Regions from separate parts of the Dechloromonas sp. ZS-1 genome, predicted to be linked through region 2. Evidence: riboswitches for the same ligand, from Rfam matches in the RefSeq annotation. Region 2 holds a riboswitch; the other holds the start of a gene.
The links. Region 2 has a riboswitch for S-adenosylhomocysteine ahead of ahcY (adenosylhomocysteinase). Riboswitches for the same ligand answer to the same signal wherever they lie in the genome.

Region 1 (7,730 bases), 180 kb from region 2:
ATGGCGCAGGGAAATCGGGAACAGTGAGGCGCGTATCTTAATTTCCCCGGATAATCCGCGCATGGCTTTCCTGCGATTTTTGACCTGTTTTTGTCTGTTGACCGCCGCCCATGCCGCGCCCATCGTCGCGGTGGATGTCGGCCATGGCGTGAAGGACAGCGGCGCGACCAGTGCCCGCGGCCGGAGTGAATACAGTTTCAACCTTGAGTTTGCCGGCGTGCTGGCCCACACCCTGCGTGAAAAAGCGCTGGCGGTGCGTGAGGTGAATTTCGACGGCCAGATCGGCAGCCTGGTGGCGCGTCCGCTGGCCGCGAAGGGGGCGGACTTCTTCGTCTCCGTACATCACGATTCGATCAGTGAAGCCTGGCTCAAATCCTGGGATTGGGATGGGGCCGAACAGACCTACACCGATGTGAAGCGGGGTTTTGGGATTTTCGTCTCGGCGGACAATCCGGACCTGGAAACCAGCGTGCGCTGCGCGCGCAGTGTCGGCGCCTTGCTGCGGCGGGCCGGCTTCGAGGCGAGCGGCTGGCACGCGCGCAAACACGTGCCGGTCGATGCCGAGAACGGCGTCTGGTATTACGACAACCTCGTGGTGTTGCGCCGGACGACCTTGCCGGCTTTCCTGTTCGAGGCCGGGGTGATCAAGCATCGGGAAGAAGAACTGGCGCTGGCCGATCCGGCCTATCAGGCACAGATGGCCGACCGGATCGCCAGCGGCCTGGCGGCCTGTCTGTCGATCAAGTCGCCGCTCAGATAAAAATCGGTTCCGGGGTCAGGTCGACCGCAAAGCGGGCACGGACATCGGCCTGCACGGCAGCCATCGTGCGCCGGACGTCGGCAGCGGTGGCGCCGCCCCGATTGACGAGCACCAACGCCTGCTTTTCATACATACCGACCGGCCCTAGATCGCGCCCTTTCCAGCCGGCCTGCTCGATTAGCCAGCCGGCGGCGAGCTTGACCCGTCCATCCGGTTGCGGATAGCAGGGCAGGGTGGGGTGATCGGCCTTCAGGCGGGCGGCCTGCTCGGGCGGCACGATGGGGTTGTGGAAAAAACTCCCGGCGTTCGGTACCTGCGCCGGATCCGGCAACTTGCGCTGGCGGATGGCGATGACGGCCTGGGCCACATCCTGCGCGCTGGGCACCGTGATCTCGCGCTGGGCCAGTTCCTGCGCCACATCGGCGTAGCGGAGATTGGCCTGCCACGCCTTGGGCAGGCGAAAGACAACACGGGTGATGGCAACACGGCCATCGAGATGCCAGCCTGACTGCTTGAAGAGGCTGTCGCGGTAGGCGAAGCGGGCGGCCTGACGGTCGACGGTGAAAAAAGCCTGTTTTTCAAAATCCCAGGCCGTGACGTCGTGCAGGCAATCCCCCACTTCCAGCCCGTAGGCACCAATGTTCTGGACCGGGGCGGCGCCGACCGTGCCGGGAATCAGGGAGAGGTTTTCCAGGCCCGGCCAGCCTTGGGCCAGCGTCCATTGCACGAAGTCGTGCCAGTTTTCGCCGGCCCCGGCGGCGACATACCAGGCCGCTTCGTCCTCGCCGATCAGGGCGCGGCCGGGAATCGCCATGTGCAGGACCAGACGGTCAATCTCGGGCGAGAGCACGACATTGCTGCCGCCGCCCAGAACGAATCGCGCGGTGTCGCGCAAGCCGGGGTCTGCCAGTTGCTCGGGGGCGGTGATTTTCAGATAGCGCTCTGCCATGGCGGGCAGAGCGAGGGTGTTGCAGGTGAGCAGGGCAGTGGGTGAAGGCATGGTGTCAGTAATCGGTGCCGACCAGGAGATCCTGGATCAGGACATCCTGGACCTGCAGACGTTCGGGCAGGCGTGTGTTCAGGGCTTCAAGCAGGCGGTCGCGCACGCTGCCGAGCGGCGGCCGCTGGTCATTCTGGTAAAGCTCGGCAAAGGTCGCATTCACGACATGCTCGAGTTCCGGCTGGCGTTGCCGCAACGCTTTCTCCTGGGCCGGATCGATGACCAGACTGAGCCGGCTGGTGATCATCCGGTGACTGCCTGCCGTGGTGCGCGTGGTGACCGGCAGATAGACCTCGGTGACCTCGGGCTGGCTGGCGTAATACTGGTAGCCCAGCAGCGCGATCGCGGTCAGGCCAAGCAGGCCAAACACCAGCCAGAAGCGCTTGAGCCAGACGCGCTCGCTGGCCCCCTGCCGGCTGTTGCTCGAAGGGTGTTTGAGATGGGTGCGGGGCGTGTGCTTGGGGCGCGGCAGCATGACAACCGAAATCCGGATGCGGGAGCGCACATCTTAGCGAAGCACCGGGGAGGTCGTCATCCTCCCCGGCGTGCCGCTTACAGCAGGGGGGCCAGCCAGCGGCCAGCCTCCTGGGCGCTCATGCCTTTACGGGCGGCCCAGTTGTCCAGCTGATCGCGATCGATCTTCGGGATGGCGAAGTACTTGGCACCCGGGTGACCGATGTAGAAGCCGGAAACGGCGGCCGCCGGCGTCATGGCGCAGGACTCGGTCAGGCCCATGCCGATGGCCGGGGCGTCGAGCAGGGCAAACAGTTCGCGCTTGGCGGTGTGATCCGGGCAGGCCGCATAGCCGGGCGCCGGGCGGATGCCGGTGTATTGCTCGGCGATCAAGGCCTCGTTGTCCAGCGCTTCGCTGGCGGCATAGCCCCAGAGCTCGGTACGCACCTTCATGTGCAACCATTCGGCCGCGGCTTCGGCCAGGCGGTCGGCCAGGGCCTTGAGCATGATGCCGGCGTAGTCGTCGTGGGCGGCTTCGAACTCGGCCAGCTTGGCCTCGATGCCCAGGCCGGCGGTGACGGCGAAGGCGCCGGCGTAATCCTGTTCGCCCACGTAATCAGCCAGTGCCATGTTGAAGCGGCCTTGCGGCTGCTTGTGCTGCTGGCGCAGGCCGACCCAGCGGGAGGCTTCGGTCTGGCGGCTGTCGTCGGTGTAGAACACGATGTCTTCGTGTTCGCCGCGGGCGGCGTAGAGGCCGAACACGGCGCGGGCGGTCAACCAGTTTTCAGCCACGATTTTGCCGAGCATGGCTTGCGCGTCGGCAAAGAGCTGACGCGCGGTTTCGCCCACCACGTCGTTGTTCAGGATGGCCGGATAGCGGCCGGCCAGATCCCAGGTCTGGAAGAAGGGCGACCAGTCGATGAAGGGGACGAGATCGGCGAGCGGGATGTCCAGTGTTTGGCGGCCGAGCTGGGCGGGTTTGACCGGCGCGTAGGCCTCGTTCCACGTGAAACGATTGGCGCGGGCTTCCGCCAGGGAGACCATCGTCGGCCCCTTGCGACCGGCGTGCTCGACGCGCACGGCTTCGTATTCGCTGGCAATGTCGGCGACGTAGCCGGCTTTTTGTTCGGCGGAGAGCAGCTTGGTGGCGACACCGACGGCGCGCGAGGCATCCGGCACGTAAACCACCGGGCTTTCCGTATTGGTGGCGATCTTGATCGCGGTGTGGGCGCGGCTGGTCGTTGCGCCGCCGATCAGCAGCGGCTGCTGCAGGCCGAGGCGCTGCATTTCGCTGGCGACGTGGGCCATTTCCTCGAGCGACGGGGTGATCAGGCCGGACAGACCGATGATGTCGACCTGATGCTCCTGAGCGGCCTTGAGAATGTTGTCGCAGGGGACCATCACGCCGAGGTCGATCACGTCGTAGCCGTTACAGCCGAGCACGACGCCGACGATGTTCTTGCCGATGTCGTGCACATCGCCCTTGACGGTGGCCATCAGGATCTTGCCCTTGGAGCCGATGCCGGAACGGGCCTTTTCGGCCTCGATGTAGGGCACCAGATGGGCCACGGCCTGCTTCATGACGCGGGCCGATTTGACGACCTGGGGCAGGAACATCTTGCCGGCGCCAAAGAGGTCGCCAACATGGTTCATGCCGTTCATCAGCGGGCCTTCGATGACGGCGAGCGGCGGCTTGCCTTCGGCTTCGAGCTGGGCGCGGACTTCTTCGGTATCGGCCACGACGAAATCGGTGATGCCCTTGATCAGCGCGTATTCAAGACGCTTCTCGACGGGCTGTTCGCGCCAGGACAGGTCGGGGCCGCTGTCCTTGGCCTTGCCTTCCTTCACGGTCTGGGCAAATTCGACCAGCGCATCGCCGGCACCGGCGTGCTTGTTGAGGACCACATCCTCGACCTTCTCGCGCAGGGCCGGTTCGAGATCGTCGTACACGCCGAGCATGCCGGCATTGACGATGCCCATGGTCATGCCGTTCTGGATGGCGTGGTAGAGGAAGACGGTGTGGATCGCCTCGCGCACCGGGTCGTTGCCGCGGAAGCTGAAGGAGACGTTGGAAACGCCGCCGGAAATGTGCGCGTGCGGCAGGTTGTCCTTGATCCAGCGGACCGACTGGATGAAATCGACCGCGTAGTTGTCGTGCTCGGGAATGCCGGTGGCGATGGCGAAGATGTTCGGGTCGAAGATGATGTCTTCGGCCGGGAAGCCCATGCCGGTCAGCAGTTCGTAAGCGCGGCCGCAGATTTCGATCTTGCGTGCGTAGGTGTCGGCCTGGCCTTTTTCGTCAAAGGCCATGACGATCACGGCGGCGCCGTAACGGCGGGCGAGTTTGGCCTGTTCGAGGAACTTGGCTTCGCCTTCCTTCATCGAGATGGAATTGACGATGCCCTTGCCCTGGATGCACTTCAAGCCGGCTTCGATGACTTCCCACTTGGAGGAGTCGATCATGATCGGCACGCGGGAAATATCCGGCTCGGAGGCGATCAGCTTCAGGAACTTGTCCATGGCGGCGATCGAGTCGAGCATCGCCTCGTCCATGTTGATGTCGATCACCTGGGCGCCGTTTTCCACCTGCTGGCGGGCAACGGCCAGCGCGTCGTCGAAGCGGCCTTCGAGGATCATGCGGGCAAAGGCGCGCGAGCCGGTGACGTTGGTGCGCTCGCCAACGTTCACGTACAGCGAGCCCGGCGTGACATTGAACGGCTCCAGGCCGGAGAGGCGCAGGGCCGGGGTGATTTCGGGCACCCGGCGCGGGTTGACCGTCGCCACGCGTTCGGCGATGGCGCGGATGTGGTCAGGCGAAGTACCGCAGCAGCCGCCGACGATATTGACGATGCCGGCCTTGGCCCAGCTTTCGATTTCGTCGGCCAGCATGGCCGGGGTTTCGTCATAGCCGCCAAAGGCGTTCGGCAGACCGGCGTTCGGATGGGCCGAAACGAAGCAGTCGCAGACGCGGGAGAGTTCCTCGACGTACTGGCGCAGTTCCTGTGCGCCGAGCGCGCAGTTGAGGCCGAAGGAGAGCGGCTGCACGTGGCGCAGCGAGTTCCAGAAGGCTTCGGCGGTCTGGCCGGAGAGCGTGCGGCCGGACGCATCGGTGATGGTGCCGGAGATCATGACCGGCCAGCGGCGGCCGGCCTGATCGAAAAACTGCTCGATGGCGAAGAGGGCCGCCTTGGCGTTCAGCGTGTCGAAGACGGTTTCGACGAGCAGGATGTCGGCGCCGCCATCGACGAGACCGCGGATGGCTTCGAGATAGTCGGTGACCAGCGCGTCGAAGGTGACGTTGCGGTAGCCGGGGTCATTCACATCCGGCGAGATCGAGGCGGTGCGGCTGGTCGGGCCGAGGACGCCGGCAACGAAGCGCGGCTTGGCCGGGTTGGCGGCAGTGAATTCGTCGCACAGGGCGCGGGCGAGGGCGGCGCCTTCCTTGTTCAGCTCGTAGACGATGGCTTCAAGCTTGTAGTCGGCCTGGGAGACGGCGGTCGAGTTGAAGGTGCAGGTTTCGAGAATGTCGGCACCGGCTTCGAGGTACTCGTGGTGAATCCCGCCAATCACGTCGGGGCGGGTCAGGACCAGCAGGTCGTTGTTGCCCTTCAGATCATGCGGATGATCGGCGAAGCGCGTGCCGCGGTAGTCGGCTTCCTGCAAGCCATGACGCTGGATCATCGTCCCCATGGCGCCGTCGAGAACGAGCAGGCGCTGGGCAAGCAGGGATTGAAGTTCGGCGGTCTTGTCGGACATTCGGCGATCAGGTTGCATGGCGAAAACCTCGGCTGGGCAAAGTGCCGGAGACGCCGCAAACAAAAACGGCGTCGCAAACCGGCAGGGGTATCAGGGTTTGCGAGCGCCGTTGATCGTTGCCGAGCCTGGCCCCGGAATTGGGTCGCAGCGCTCCTCGGCAGAGGCCGCTAGTTTACAGGGGGGCGGCAAGACTGCCAAGACCCTTGATTTAATTAGCCTTTCGTCGCAACCCGACGGGATGTTTTCTTGACCGCGCCATGGCCGGTGTCGAAATGCACCATGAAGTAGGTTTCATCGAGCGGATTGCTGCCCTCGATACGCCATTCCCAGATTTCCTCGCGCAGATTGTCGAAGACAACCTTGCTGCCCGGCGCACCGAGGATGCGCCGCACGTCGTCCTTGGAGAGGCCGTCGCGGATACGGGCATAGTTCTGTTCGTTGAGCGCCTGTTCGAGCTTGCTGACGATCTGGTCCTGGCCGAAGGTGATCATGTAGCAATGGCTGCCATTGGGCTGGCGGGCATATTCCCAGGTGGCCGTGCCGTCGTCGTTCCAATGCACGAAGCCGGGCTCACCCATGCGGGCGCGGATTTCTGCCTGGGTGGTGAGCCCCACCTTGATCTCCTTCATGTTCACGTAGTCACAGGCCGGCAGGAGTGCGGCGCTGAGCGCAGCGGTGGCGGTGGTGATCCAGGCAGGCAGTTTCATGTTGGCTCCGGGGATAGGTGCGCAGAGTTTATGCCGATCTGACGATGGGTTGCTAATATTCGCTGCTTCTGATTGATGGAACCGTCCCATGCTTGAACTTGATCCGCCGGCCGCTTACCGTTTCCTGCAAGCGCATCCCGCTGCGGTGTTGGTCGATTGCCGCACGGAAATCGAGCATTTCTATGTTGGTCATCCCGCCGGGGCGGAGCATGTGGCCTGGCAGGAGGGGCCGGACTGGGAGGTCGATCCCGCCTTTGCCGACAAGGTGAAGCGCCTGGTCGGGCAGGATTTGAATCGGCCCGTCGTGCTCATCTGCCGCAGCGGTAACCGTTCCTACGATGCCGGCTTAGCCTTGGAAGCGGCAGGCTTCGAGCAGGTGATCAATGTGCTGGAGGGCTTTGAGGGGCCGCTCGATGACGATTATCACCGGGGGACGCAGGGCGGTTGGCGCTGGCATGGTTTGCCCTGGTATCAGTCCTGACCGTGCCTGCATCGACGGTGGCTCAGATAAGCCAGCACGCCGAGGCTGAGCAGGACGGCCATGCCCATGGCAAGGTGGCGGGCGCTGTCCCAGATTAGCGGCACCACCAGGCCGGCCCCCACACTGTTTGCCGATGATTGCAGGAAGGTCTGGCAGGACGCGGCCAGACCCCGTTTTTCCGGGAATGGGTCGAGCGCCAGGATGCTCAGGCAGGGCATCGCGATCGACATGCCCAAGGTGTAGATCAGGAGCGGTGCCACCGCCCACGGCAGGCTGACCGCACCGAGCAGGTTCAGGCCCAGGTTGAGGGTGGCGGCCGTGCCCATCAGGGCGAATCCCAGCCCGATACAAAATGGCAGCGAGCGTCGTCCGGCCAGCCGCCCCGAGAGCCAGGCGCCGAGGATCATGCCGCTCATGGCCGGACCGAAGAGCCAGAAAAAATCGGTTTCACCGACGCCCAGATGGCGCATCAGAAAGGCGGGTGCGGCCAGGACATAGACGAAGAAGCCGAGGAAGTTGAGTGCGAGTGCGGCGCAGGCGGTGAGAAAGCGCGGCGAACTCAGCACGTCGCGG
Region 2 (7,730 bases):
CCAGAACATAGGTTGGAAACAGTTTCAGCATGCAGTGTCAGACGGCGGCGCATCGGCACCGCCCGGTCGTTTATAACGGTTATAGCCCCAGAGATACTGCTCGGGGCACGCACGAATCAAGGCCTCAACCTCGATATTGATCTGTTGGGCACGGTCGACCGTCGAGCCGGAAAAAGGCTGCTGCGGCGGCAGGAAATGAATGCGATAACCGCGCCCGTCCGGCAAGCGTTCTCCCCAGGTCAGCAAAGACACGGCACCGGTTTCCGTCAGCCGTGCCGCCAGCGTCATTGTGTAGGCATAGCGCCCGAAGAACTTCAGCCACACCCCTTCCCCGGTCTTCGGCGCCTGGTCGGGCAACATCCCGACCATCTCGCCTTTCTTCAGGGCTTTGATCAGCGCCCGCACCCCCGACAAATCGGCCGGTGCAAGATGCAGCTTTTCGCGCTTGCGTCCTGTCAGGATCAATTCCTGGGCAGCGGCCGACTTGGGCGGGCGGTACAGGACCGTGATGTCGCCAAAGGACGACAGATATTGCGCCGTGATCTCGAAACAGCCGAGATGCGGCGTCAGGAACACAATCCCTTTACCAGCGGCACGCGCCGCCTCGACATGCTCCCAGCCCACCACCTCGGCCACCTGCGCATTGGCTTCATCCAGCGTACGCATCCAGATACGGGACAATTCGAGCATCTGCCGCCCCGCTGCCGCGGCGGCAGGACCCTGCAAGCTTGCCGGCAAGCCGGCCTGCGCGATGTTCTCCTGCAAGTGGCGACGATAGGTCGGCGACAGCCAGTAGGCCAATCGCCCCAGACCGCCGCCCAACATGTGGAGGAGCGACAAAGGCAGATAACTGAGAAGACGAAACAGAAAGACCATGGTGCCCCGGGGGTTGAAACCCGGAAGAAAAACGCTAATATTACAAGATCGCCGAGTTAAAGAGACAACTTGCGGGGCGAATACAAATACCGCTAAAGCGTCGCCCGCTCCTGGTCCGAAGCCGGTTACGCTGTACCGAAGGACCGCTGGAGCCCGCCATGAGCGAATACTTCTTCACCTCGGAATCCGTTTCCGAAGGCCACCCGGACAAGGTTGCCGACCAGATTTCCGACGCCATCCTCGACGCCATCCTGGCGCAGGACAAGCATGCCCGCGTCGCCGCTGAAACCCTCTGCAACACCGGCCTCGTCGTCCTCGCCGGCGAAATCACCACGCACGCCAACGTCGATTACATTCAAGTTGCCCGCGACACGATCAAGCGCATCGGTTACGACAACACCGACTACGGCATCGACTACAAGGGCTGCGCCGTGCTCGTCGCTTACGACAAGCAGAGCCCGGACATCGCCCAGGGCGTGGACAAGGCCTACGACGACAACCTGAACCAGGGTGCCGGCGACCAGGGTCTGATGTTTGGTTACGCCTGCGACGAAACCCCGTCGCTGATGCCGCTGCCGATCTACCTGTCGCACCGCCTCGTCGAGCGCCAGGCCCTGCTGCGCAAGGATGGCCGTCTGGCCTGGGCACGCCCGGATGCCAAGTCCCAGGTCACCATCAAGTACGTTGATGGCAAGCCCTACTGCATCGACACCGTGGTCCTGTCCACCCAGCATTCGCCGGACATCAGCCTGGAAGACCTGCGCGAACAGACCATCGAAGAGATCATCAAGCCGGTACTTCCGAAGGAATTGATCAAGGGCGACATCAAGTATCTGGTCAACCCGACCGGCCGCTTCGTCGTCGGCGGTCCGCAGGGTGACTGCGGCCTGACCGGCCGCAAGATCATCGTCGACACCTACGGCGGTGCTGCACCGCACGGTGGCGGTGCCTTCTCCGGCAAGGATCCTTCCAAGGTCGACCGTTCCGCTGCCTACGCCGGCCGCTATGTGGCCAAGAACATCGTCGCCGCCGGTCTGGCCTCGCGCTGCCTGGTTCAGGTTTCCTATGCCATCGGCGTCGCCGAACCGACCTCCGTGATGGTCGACACCTTCGGTACGGGCAAGGTCAGCAACGAGACCCTGACTGCGCTGATCAAGAAGCACTTCGACCTCCGCCCGAAGGGCATCGTCAACATGCTCGATCTGCTCCGCCCGATTTACCAGAAGTCTGCCGCCTACGGCCATTTTGGCCGCGACGAGCCGGAATTCACCTGGGAAGCCACCGACCGCGCTGCCTTGCTGCGTAACGACGCCGGCTTGTAAGCCGCTGAGCGAGCAGCTCAAAATGGACAGGGAGCCCATCGCCGGCTCCCTTTTTTATCGCTAGAATCAGCAAATATGCTGAAAAAGATCCCCGTCGAACAACTGCGTCTCGGCATGCACTTGCAGGCCTTCTGCGGCGCCTGGCTGGAGCACCCGTTCTGGCGGACGAAATTCGTCCTGACGGACCCCCGCGATCTGGCCCTGGTCCGCGAGAGCGCCATCCGAGAAGTCTGGATCGACATTGCCAAAGGTAAGGATGTAGACACGCCGGAATCGGCACATTCACCTGATGCCGCCCCTTCTGCCGACGACTTCCCGCAGCCAGAGATCGAGCAGGAACCCGATCCTGCCGCCACGGTGCCCTCCAGCTTCTCCGACGAAGTCAAACGCGCCTCCCGCATTGTTTCGAAAGGCCGCGAGGCCGTCGTGTCGATGTTCCAGGAAGCCCGCATGGGCAAGGCCATTGAGGCGGAAGCCGCCGCCCCGCTGGTCGAGGAAATCTCGAATTCGGTGATGCGCAACCCGGGCGCACTGATCAGCCTGGCCCGCCTCAAAACGGCGGACGACTACACCTTCATGCACTCGGTCGCCGTCTGCGCCCTGATGATCGCCCTCGCCCGTCAACTCGGCCTCGACGAGAAACAGACGCGCGATGCCGGGATGGCAGGCTTGCTGCACGACCTCGGCAAAGCCATGATCCCGCTGGAGGTCCTCAACAAGCCCGGCAAACTGACCGACGCGGAATTCGATCTGGTGAAAACGCACCCTGAGGAAGGCTACAAGCTCCTCCTTGAGGGTAAGGATGTCAGCGAGGTGGTCAAGGACGTGTGCCTGCACCACCATGAAAAAGTCGATGGCAGCGGCTACCCGAAGCGCCTGAATGGCGAGACGATGAGCCTTTTCGCCAAGATGGGCGCTGTCTGCGACGTCTATGATGCGATCACCTCAAACCGCCCCTACAAGGCCGGCTGGGACCCTGCCGAATCCATCAAGCGCATGGCGGAATGGAAGGGACACTTCGATCCGATGGTATTCCAGGCCTTCGTCAAAAGCCTCGGCATTTATCCGATCGGCTCGCTGGTGCGCCTGGAGTCGGGAAAGCTCGGCGTTGTCATCGAGCAAGGCGAGCAGTCCCTGCTCAAACCCAAGGTCAAGGTCTTTTTCTCGACCCGCGCCCAGGCCTACATCACCCCGGAAGTCATCGATCTTGCACGCAGCCCCGAGAAAATTGCCGCGCGGGAAGATGCAGCAAAATGGGGAATCAAGGACGTCGACCGCTGGTGGGTTGGCGACAAGACCTGAACACCCCGGCAAAAACCGGTTTATAATCCGTCACCTACCGAGGGGCGCTGCAGGGGACATTTCCCTCAGGCTCGGTTCATAACGGCGCTCACTGTCCATCCCTGCCGGGCGCAGGGGCAACGGTGAGCCTGAAAACCGTACCCCGCCCCGGCCACAGTTACTAAGGAGCTTGCTGTGGCTGAATTCAAAGATTACGTCATCGCCGACATCAACCTTGCCGACTGGGGTCGCAAGGAAATCAAGATCGCCGAAACCGAAATGCCGGGCCTGATGGCCATTCGCGAAGAATTCGCGAAGACCCAACCCCTGAAGGGCGCCCGCATCACCGGTTCGCTGCACATGACCATCCAGACCGCCGTCCTGATCGAGACGCTGACCGCGCTCGGCGCCGACGTCCGCTGGGCTTCGTGCAACATCTTCTCGACGCAGGACCACGCCGCTGCCGCCATCGCCGCTGCCAACATCCCGGTCTTTGCGGTCAAAGGCGAAACCCTGGTCGATTACTGGGATTACACCCACCGCATCTTCGAGTGGGCCGACGGCGGCTACTCCAACATGATCCTCGACGACGGCGGCGATGCCACCCTGCTGCTGCACCTCGGCGCCAAGGCCGAAAAGGACATTTCCGTGCTGGCCAACCCGGGCTCGGAAGAAGAAACCATCCTCTTCGCCGCCATTAAGGCCAAGCTGGCTGTCGATCCGACCTGGTACTCCGTGCGCCTGGCCGAAATCAAGGGCGTGACGGAAGAAACCACCACCGGCGTCCATCGCCTGTACCAGATGCATGCCCGCGGCGACCTCAAGTTCCCGGCCATCAACGTCAATGACTCGGTCACCAAGTCCAAGTTCGACAACCTCTACGGCTGCCGCGAATCGCTGGTCGATGGCATCAAGCGCGCCACCGACGTGATGGTTGCCGGCAAGATCGCCGTCGTCTGCGGTTATGGCGACGTGGGCAAGGGTTCCGCCCAGGCCCTGCGCGCCCTGTCAGCCCAAGTGTGGGTCACCGAAATCGACCCGATCTGTGCCCTGCAGGCCGCGATGGAAGGCTACCGCGTCGTGACCATGGAATACGCCGCCGACAAGGCCGACATCTTCGTCACCACCACCGGCAACTTCCATGTGATTCAGCACGACCACATGGTCAAGATGAAGAACAACGCCATCGTCTGCAACATCGGCCACTTCGACAACGAAATCGATGTCGCCTCGCTGGAACAGTACCAGTGGGAAGAAATCAAGCCGCAGGTCGATCACGTCATCTTCCCGGATGGCAAGCGCATCATCCTGCTCGCCAAGGGCCGCCTGGTGAACCTCGGCTGCGCCACCGGTCACCCGTCCTACGTGATGTCGTCCTCCTTCGCCAACCAGACCATCGCCCAGATCGAGCTGTTCACCAAGACCGCCGATTACCCGGTCGGTGTGTACACGCTGCCCAAGCATCTGGATGAGAAGGTCGCCCGTCTGCAGCTGAAGACGCTCAACGTGCAACTGACCACGCTGACGCAGCAACAAGCCGACTACATCGGTGTTCCGGTCGAAGGCCCGTACAAGGCCGACCACTACCGCTACTAAGCGGCGCACAAGCTGACCGTCCATGAGCATGAACTCCTTCCATGCCCGTCAGGGCGGTCGGCCGCGTGATGAAAAACCGGCCAAATCGCCGGTTGACCGGGGGGGCCTGCAGCGCGCCGATGCGCTGCTGGTCCAGCTCGGCCTGGCGACTTCCCGCACCCAGGCACAAAAGCTGATTGCAGCCGGTCGCGTTTTCGCCGATGGCGCCCCCATCGCTAAACCCTCACTGGAATTGCTGCCCGAAGTCACGTTGACCGTCAGCAGCGACGATAGCGACCGCTACGTCTCGCGCGGCGGCCTCAAACTGGCCGGCGCCCTGGAAAAAACCGGGGTCGATGTCCGCGACAGCGTGTGTCTCGATGTCGGCCAATCTACCGGTGGCTTTTCCGACTGTCTGCTGCAGGCCGGTGCGCACCACGTCGTCGGCGTCGACGTCGGTCACGGTCAACTGCACCCCAGGCTCAAAAATGATCCGCGCATCACAATGCGCGAGGGCATCAACTGCCGTGCGCTGTGTGCAGCCGATCTCGGCGACGCCATGCCGGCGGGCGGCTTCGATCTCATCGTCGGCGACGTCTCCTTCATCTCGATGTCGCTGATCCTGCCGCAACTTCCCGCCCTGCTGGCCGCCGACGGCCAGCTCGTCCTGCTCATCAAACCGCAGTTCGAAGTCGGCCCCGGCAATATCGGCAAGGGCGGCATCGTGCGTGACACGACGCTGTATCGCGAACTCGAACTGCGTTTTCTCGACCTCGCCCGCACGCTCGGCCTCACTGCCAAAGGCTGGTTCGACAGCCCCATCACCGGCGGCGATGGCAACCGCGAATTCTTCATCTGGTTAAGCAAATGAAACCTGAAATCTCCATCGAATTCTTCCCGCCGCAGACGCCCGAAGGCATCGACAAGCTGCGCGCGACCCGCCAGAAACTGGCCGAACTCAAGCCGGAATTCTTCTCGGTCACCTACGGCGCCGGCGGCTCGACCCGCGAGCGCACCTTCGCCGTCGTCAAGGAAATCGCCGCCGAAGGCTTCGACGCCGCACCGCACCTCTCCTGCATCGGCTCCAGCCGCGATTCGATTCGCGAAATCCTGGCCGAATACAAAGAGGCCGGCATCCGCCGCATCGTCGCCCTGCGCGGCGACCTGCCGTCCGGCATGGCCGAAACCGGCGAGTTCCGCTACGCCAATGAGCTGGTCGAATTCATCCGTGCCGAAACCGGCGATCACTTCAGCCTCGAAGTCGCCGCCTACCCGGAATGGCATCCGCAGGCCAAGAGTCCGAAGGACGATCTCGAGGCCTTTGCACGCAAGGTGAAGGCCGGCGCCAATTCGGCCATTACGCAGTACTTCTACAACGCCGATGCCTATTTCCACTTCGTCGATGAAGCCAAGGCCCTGGGCGTCGATATCCCGATCATCCCCGGCATCATGCCCATCGTCGGCTTCAGCAAACTGGCCCGCTTTTCGGATGCCTGCGGTGCCGAGCTGCCGCGCTGGATGCGCAAGAAGTTCGAAAGCTTCGGCGACGACAGCGACAGCATCAAGGCGTTCGGCCTCGATGTGGTCACCGAACTGTGCGAACGCCTGCTCAAGGGCGGCGCCCCCGGGCTGCACTTCTACTGCATGAACCAGGCGGCCCTGACCACCGAAATCTGCCGCCGCCTCGGCTAAACGATTCCCCGACGGTCGACCGGTTTGCACCGGCCAAAATCAAAAAGCCCGCATTGGCGCGAACCGCCAGGCGGGCTTTTCTGTATGTGTCTGCCCGGGGATCAGGCCGATTGCGTCACGATCACGTTCTGCGCCGGCATGGGGGCCGGGAACCCGGCTTCGGCCAAAGCCTCACGGATCGTCTTGTTGGTGTCGAAATAGACCTGCCAGTAATGGTCGTTATGGCAATAAGGACGTACCGCCAACACCGGCCCGACCAGCGTGAATTCCAGAATCTCGACATCGACAGCCGGTGTCGTCAGCACATTCGGCAGCGCCCCGACCTTTTCACGCAGCAAGGCCATCGCTGCCTGATGATCGGCCGCCCCCGAAAGCTGGCACTTCAAATCCACGCGTCGAAACGGGTTGTGCGTGAAATTCTGGATGTTGTCGCCAAAGATCTTGTTGTTACCGACCACCGTGGAGACGTTATCCGGCGTATTGATCGTCGTGGCGAACAGACCGATCTCAGTCACCGTCCCCACCACGCCCGCCGCCGAAATGAAGTCCCCCACCTTGAAGGGCCGCAGCACGATCAGGAAGGCGCCCGCCGCAAAGTTTGCCAGCAGCCCCGCCCAGGCGGCACCAATCGCAATCCCCGCGCCGGCAATCAAAGCCGCAAAGGTGGTGGTCTGAATCCCGAAGTAGCCCAGAATGCCGATCACCAGCAGCACATTCAGGGTCACGGTGACAATCGAGCCGACATAGCGCAGGACCGTCGGATCCACCTTCTGCTTCTCCAACGCGGCCCGGACCATGCCCAACGCCACCCCGATCAGCCAGCGACCAATCACCCAAAATGCAATCGCCGCCAGGATCTTGACGCCAATGTCGGTCGCCGTGGCGACGATCAAATCCTGATAACGGGAAATATCCTGTTCCGTCATGACACGCTCCTATCAAGGTTGAACCACCCCCTGCCCAAGCACTCAGGCAGTGCTCCGC

Region 1: another riboswitch for S-adenosylhomocysteine. It lies ahead of metH (methionine synthase); the one in region 2 lies ahead of ahcY (adenosylhomocysteinase).

The regions. Positions count from the first base shown of each region.
Region 1 is NZ_JBDIYD010000001.1:354,421-362,150, forward strand. It holds gene AACO21_RS01730 (cupin domain-containing protein) at 1-2, opposite strand, end outside; gene AACO21_RS01735 (N-acetylmuramoyl-L-alanine amidase) at 62-760, shown strand; gene murB (UDP-N-acetylmuramate dehydrogenase) at 753-1,760, opposite strand; gene AACO21_RS01745 (flagellar basal body-associated FliL family protein) at 1,765-2,235, opposite strand; gene metH (methionine synthase) at 2,313-5,969, opposite strand; S-adenosyl-L-homocysteine riboswitch at 6,064-6,131, opposite strand; gene AACO21_RS01755 (hypothetical protein) at 6,182-6,676, opposite strand; gene AACO21_RS01760 (rhodanese-like domain-containing protein) at 6,765-7,157, shown strand; gene AACO21_RS01765 (multidrug effflux MFS transporter) at 7,148-7,730, opposite strand, start outside.
Region 2 is NZ_JBDIYD010000001.1:533,423-541,152, reverse strand. It holds gene AACO21_RS02730 (lysophospholipid acyltransferase family protein) at 1-31, opposite strand, end outside; gene AACO21_RS02725 (lysophospholipid acyltransferase family protein) at 25-876, opposite strand; gene metK (methionine adenosyltransferase) at 1,035-2,198, shown strand; gene AACO21_RS02715 (HD-GYP domain-containing protein) at 2,274-3,500, shown strand; S-adenosyl-L-homocysteine riboswitch at 3,534-3,597, shown strand; gene ahcY (adenosylhomocysteinase) at 3,675-5,075, shown strand; gene AACO21_RS02705 (TlyA family RNA methyltransferase) at 5,098-5,925, shown strand; gene metF (methylenetetrahydrofolate reductase [NAD(P)H]) at 5,922-6,746, shown strand; gene AACO21_RS02695 (mechanosensitive ion channel family protein) at 6,848-7,672, opposite strand.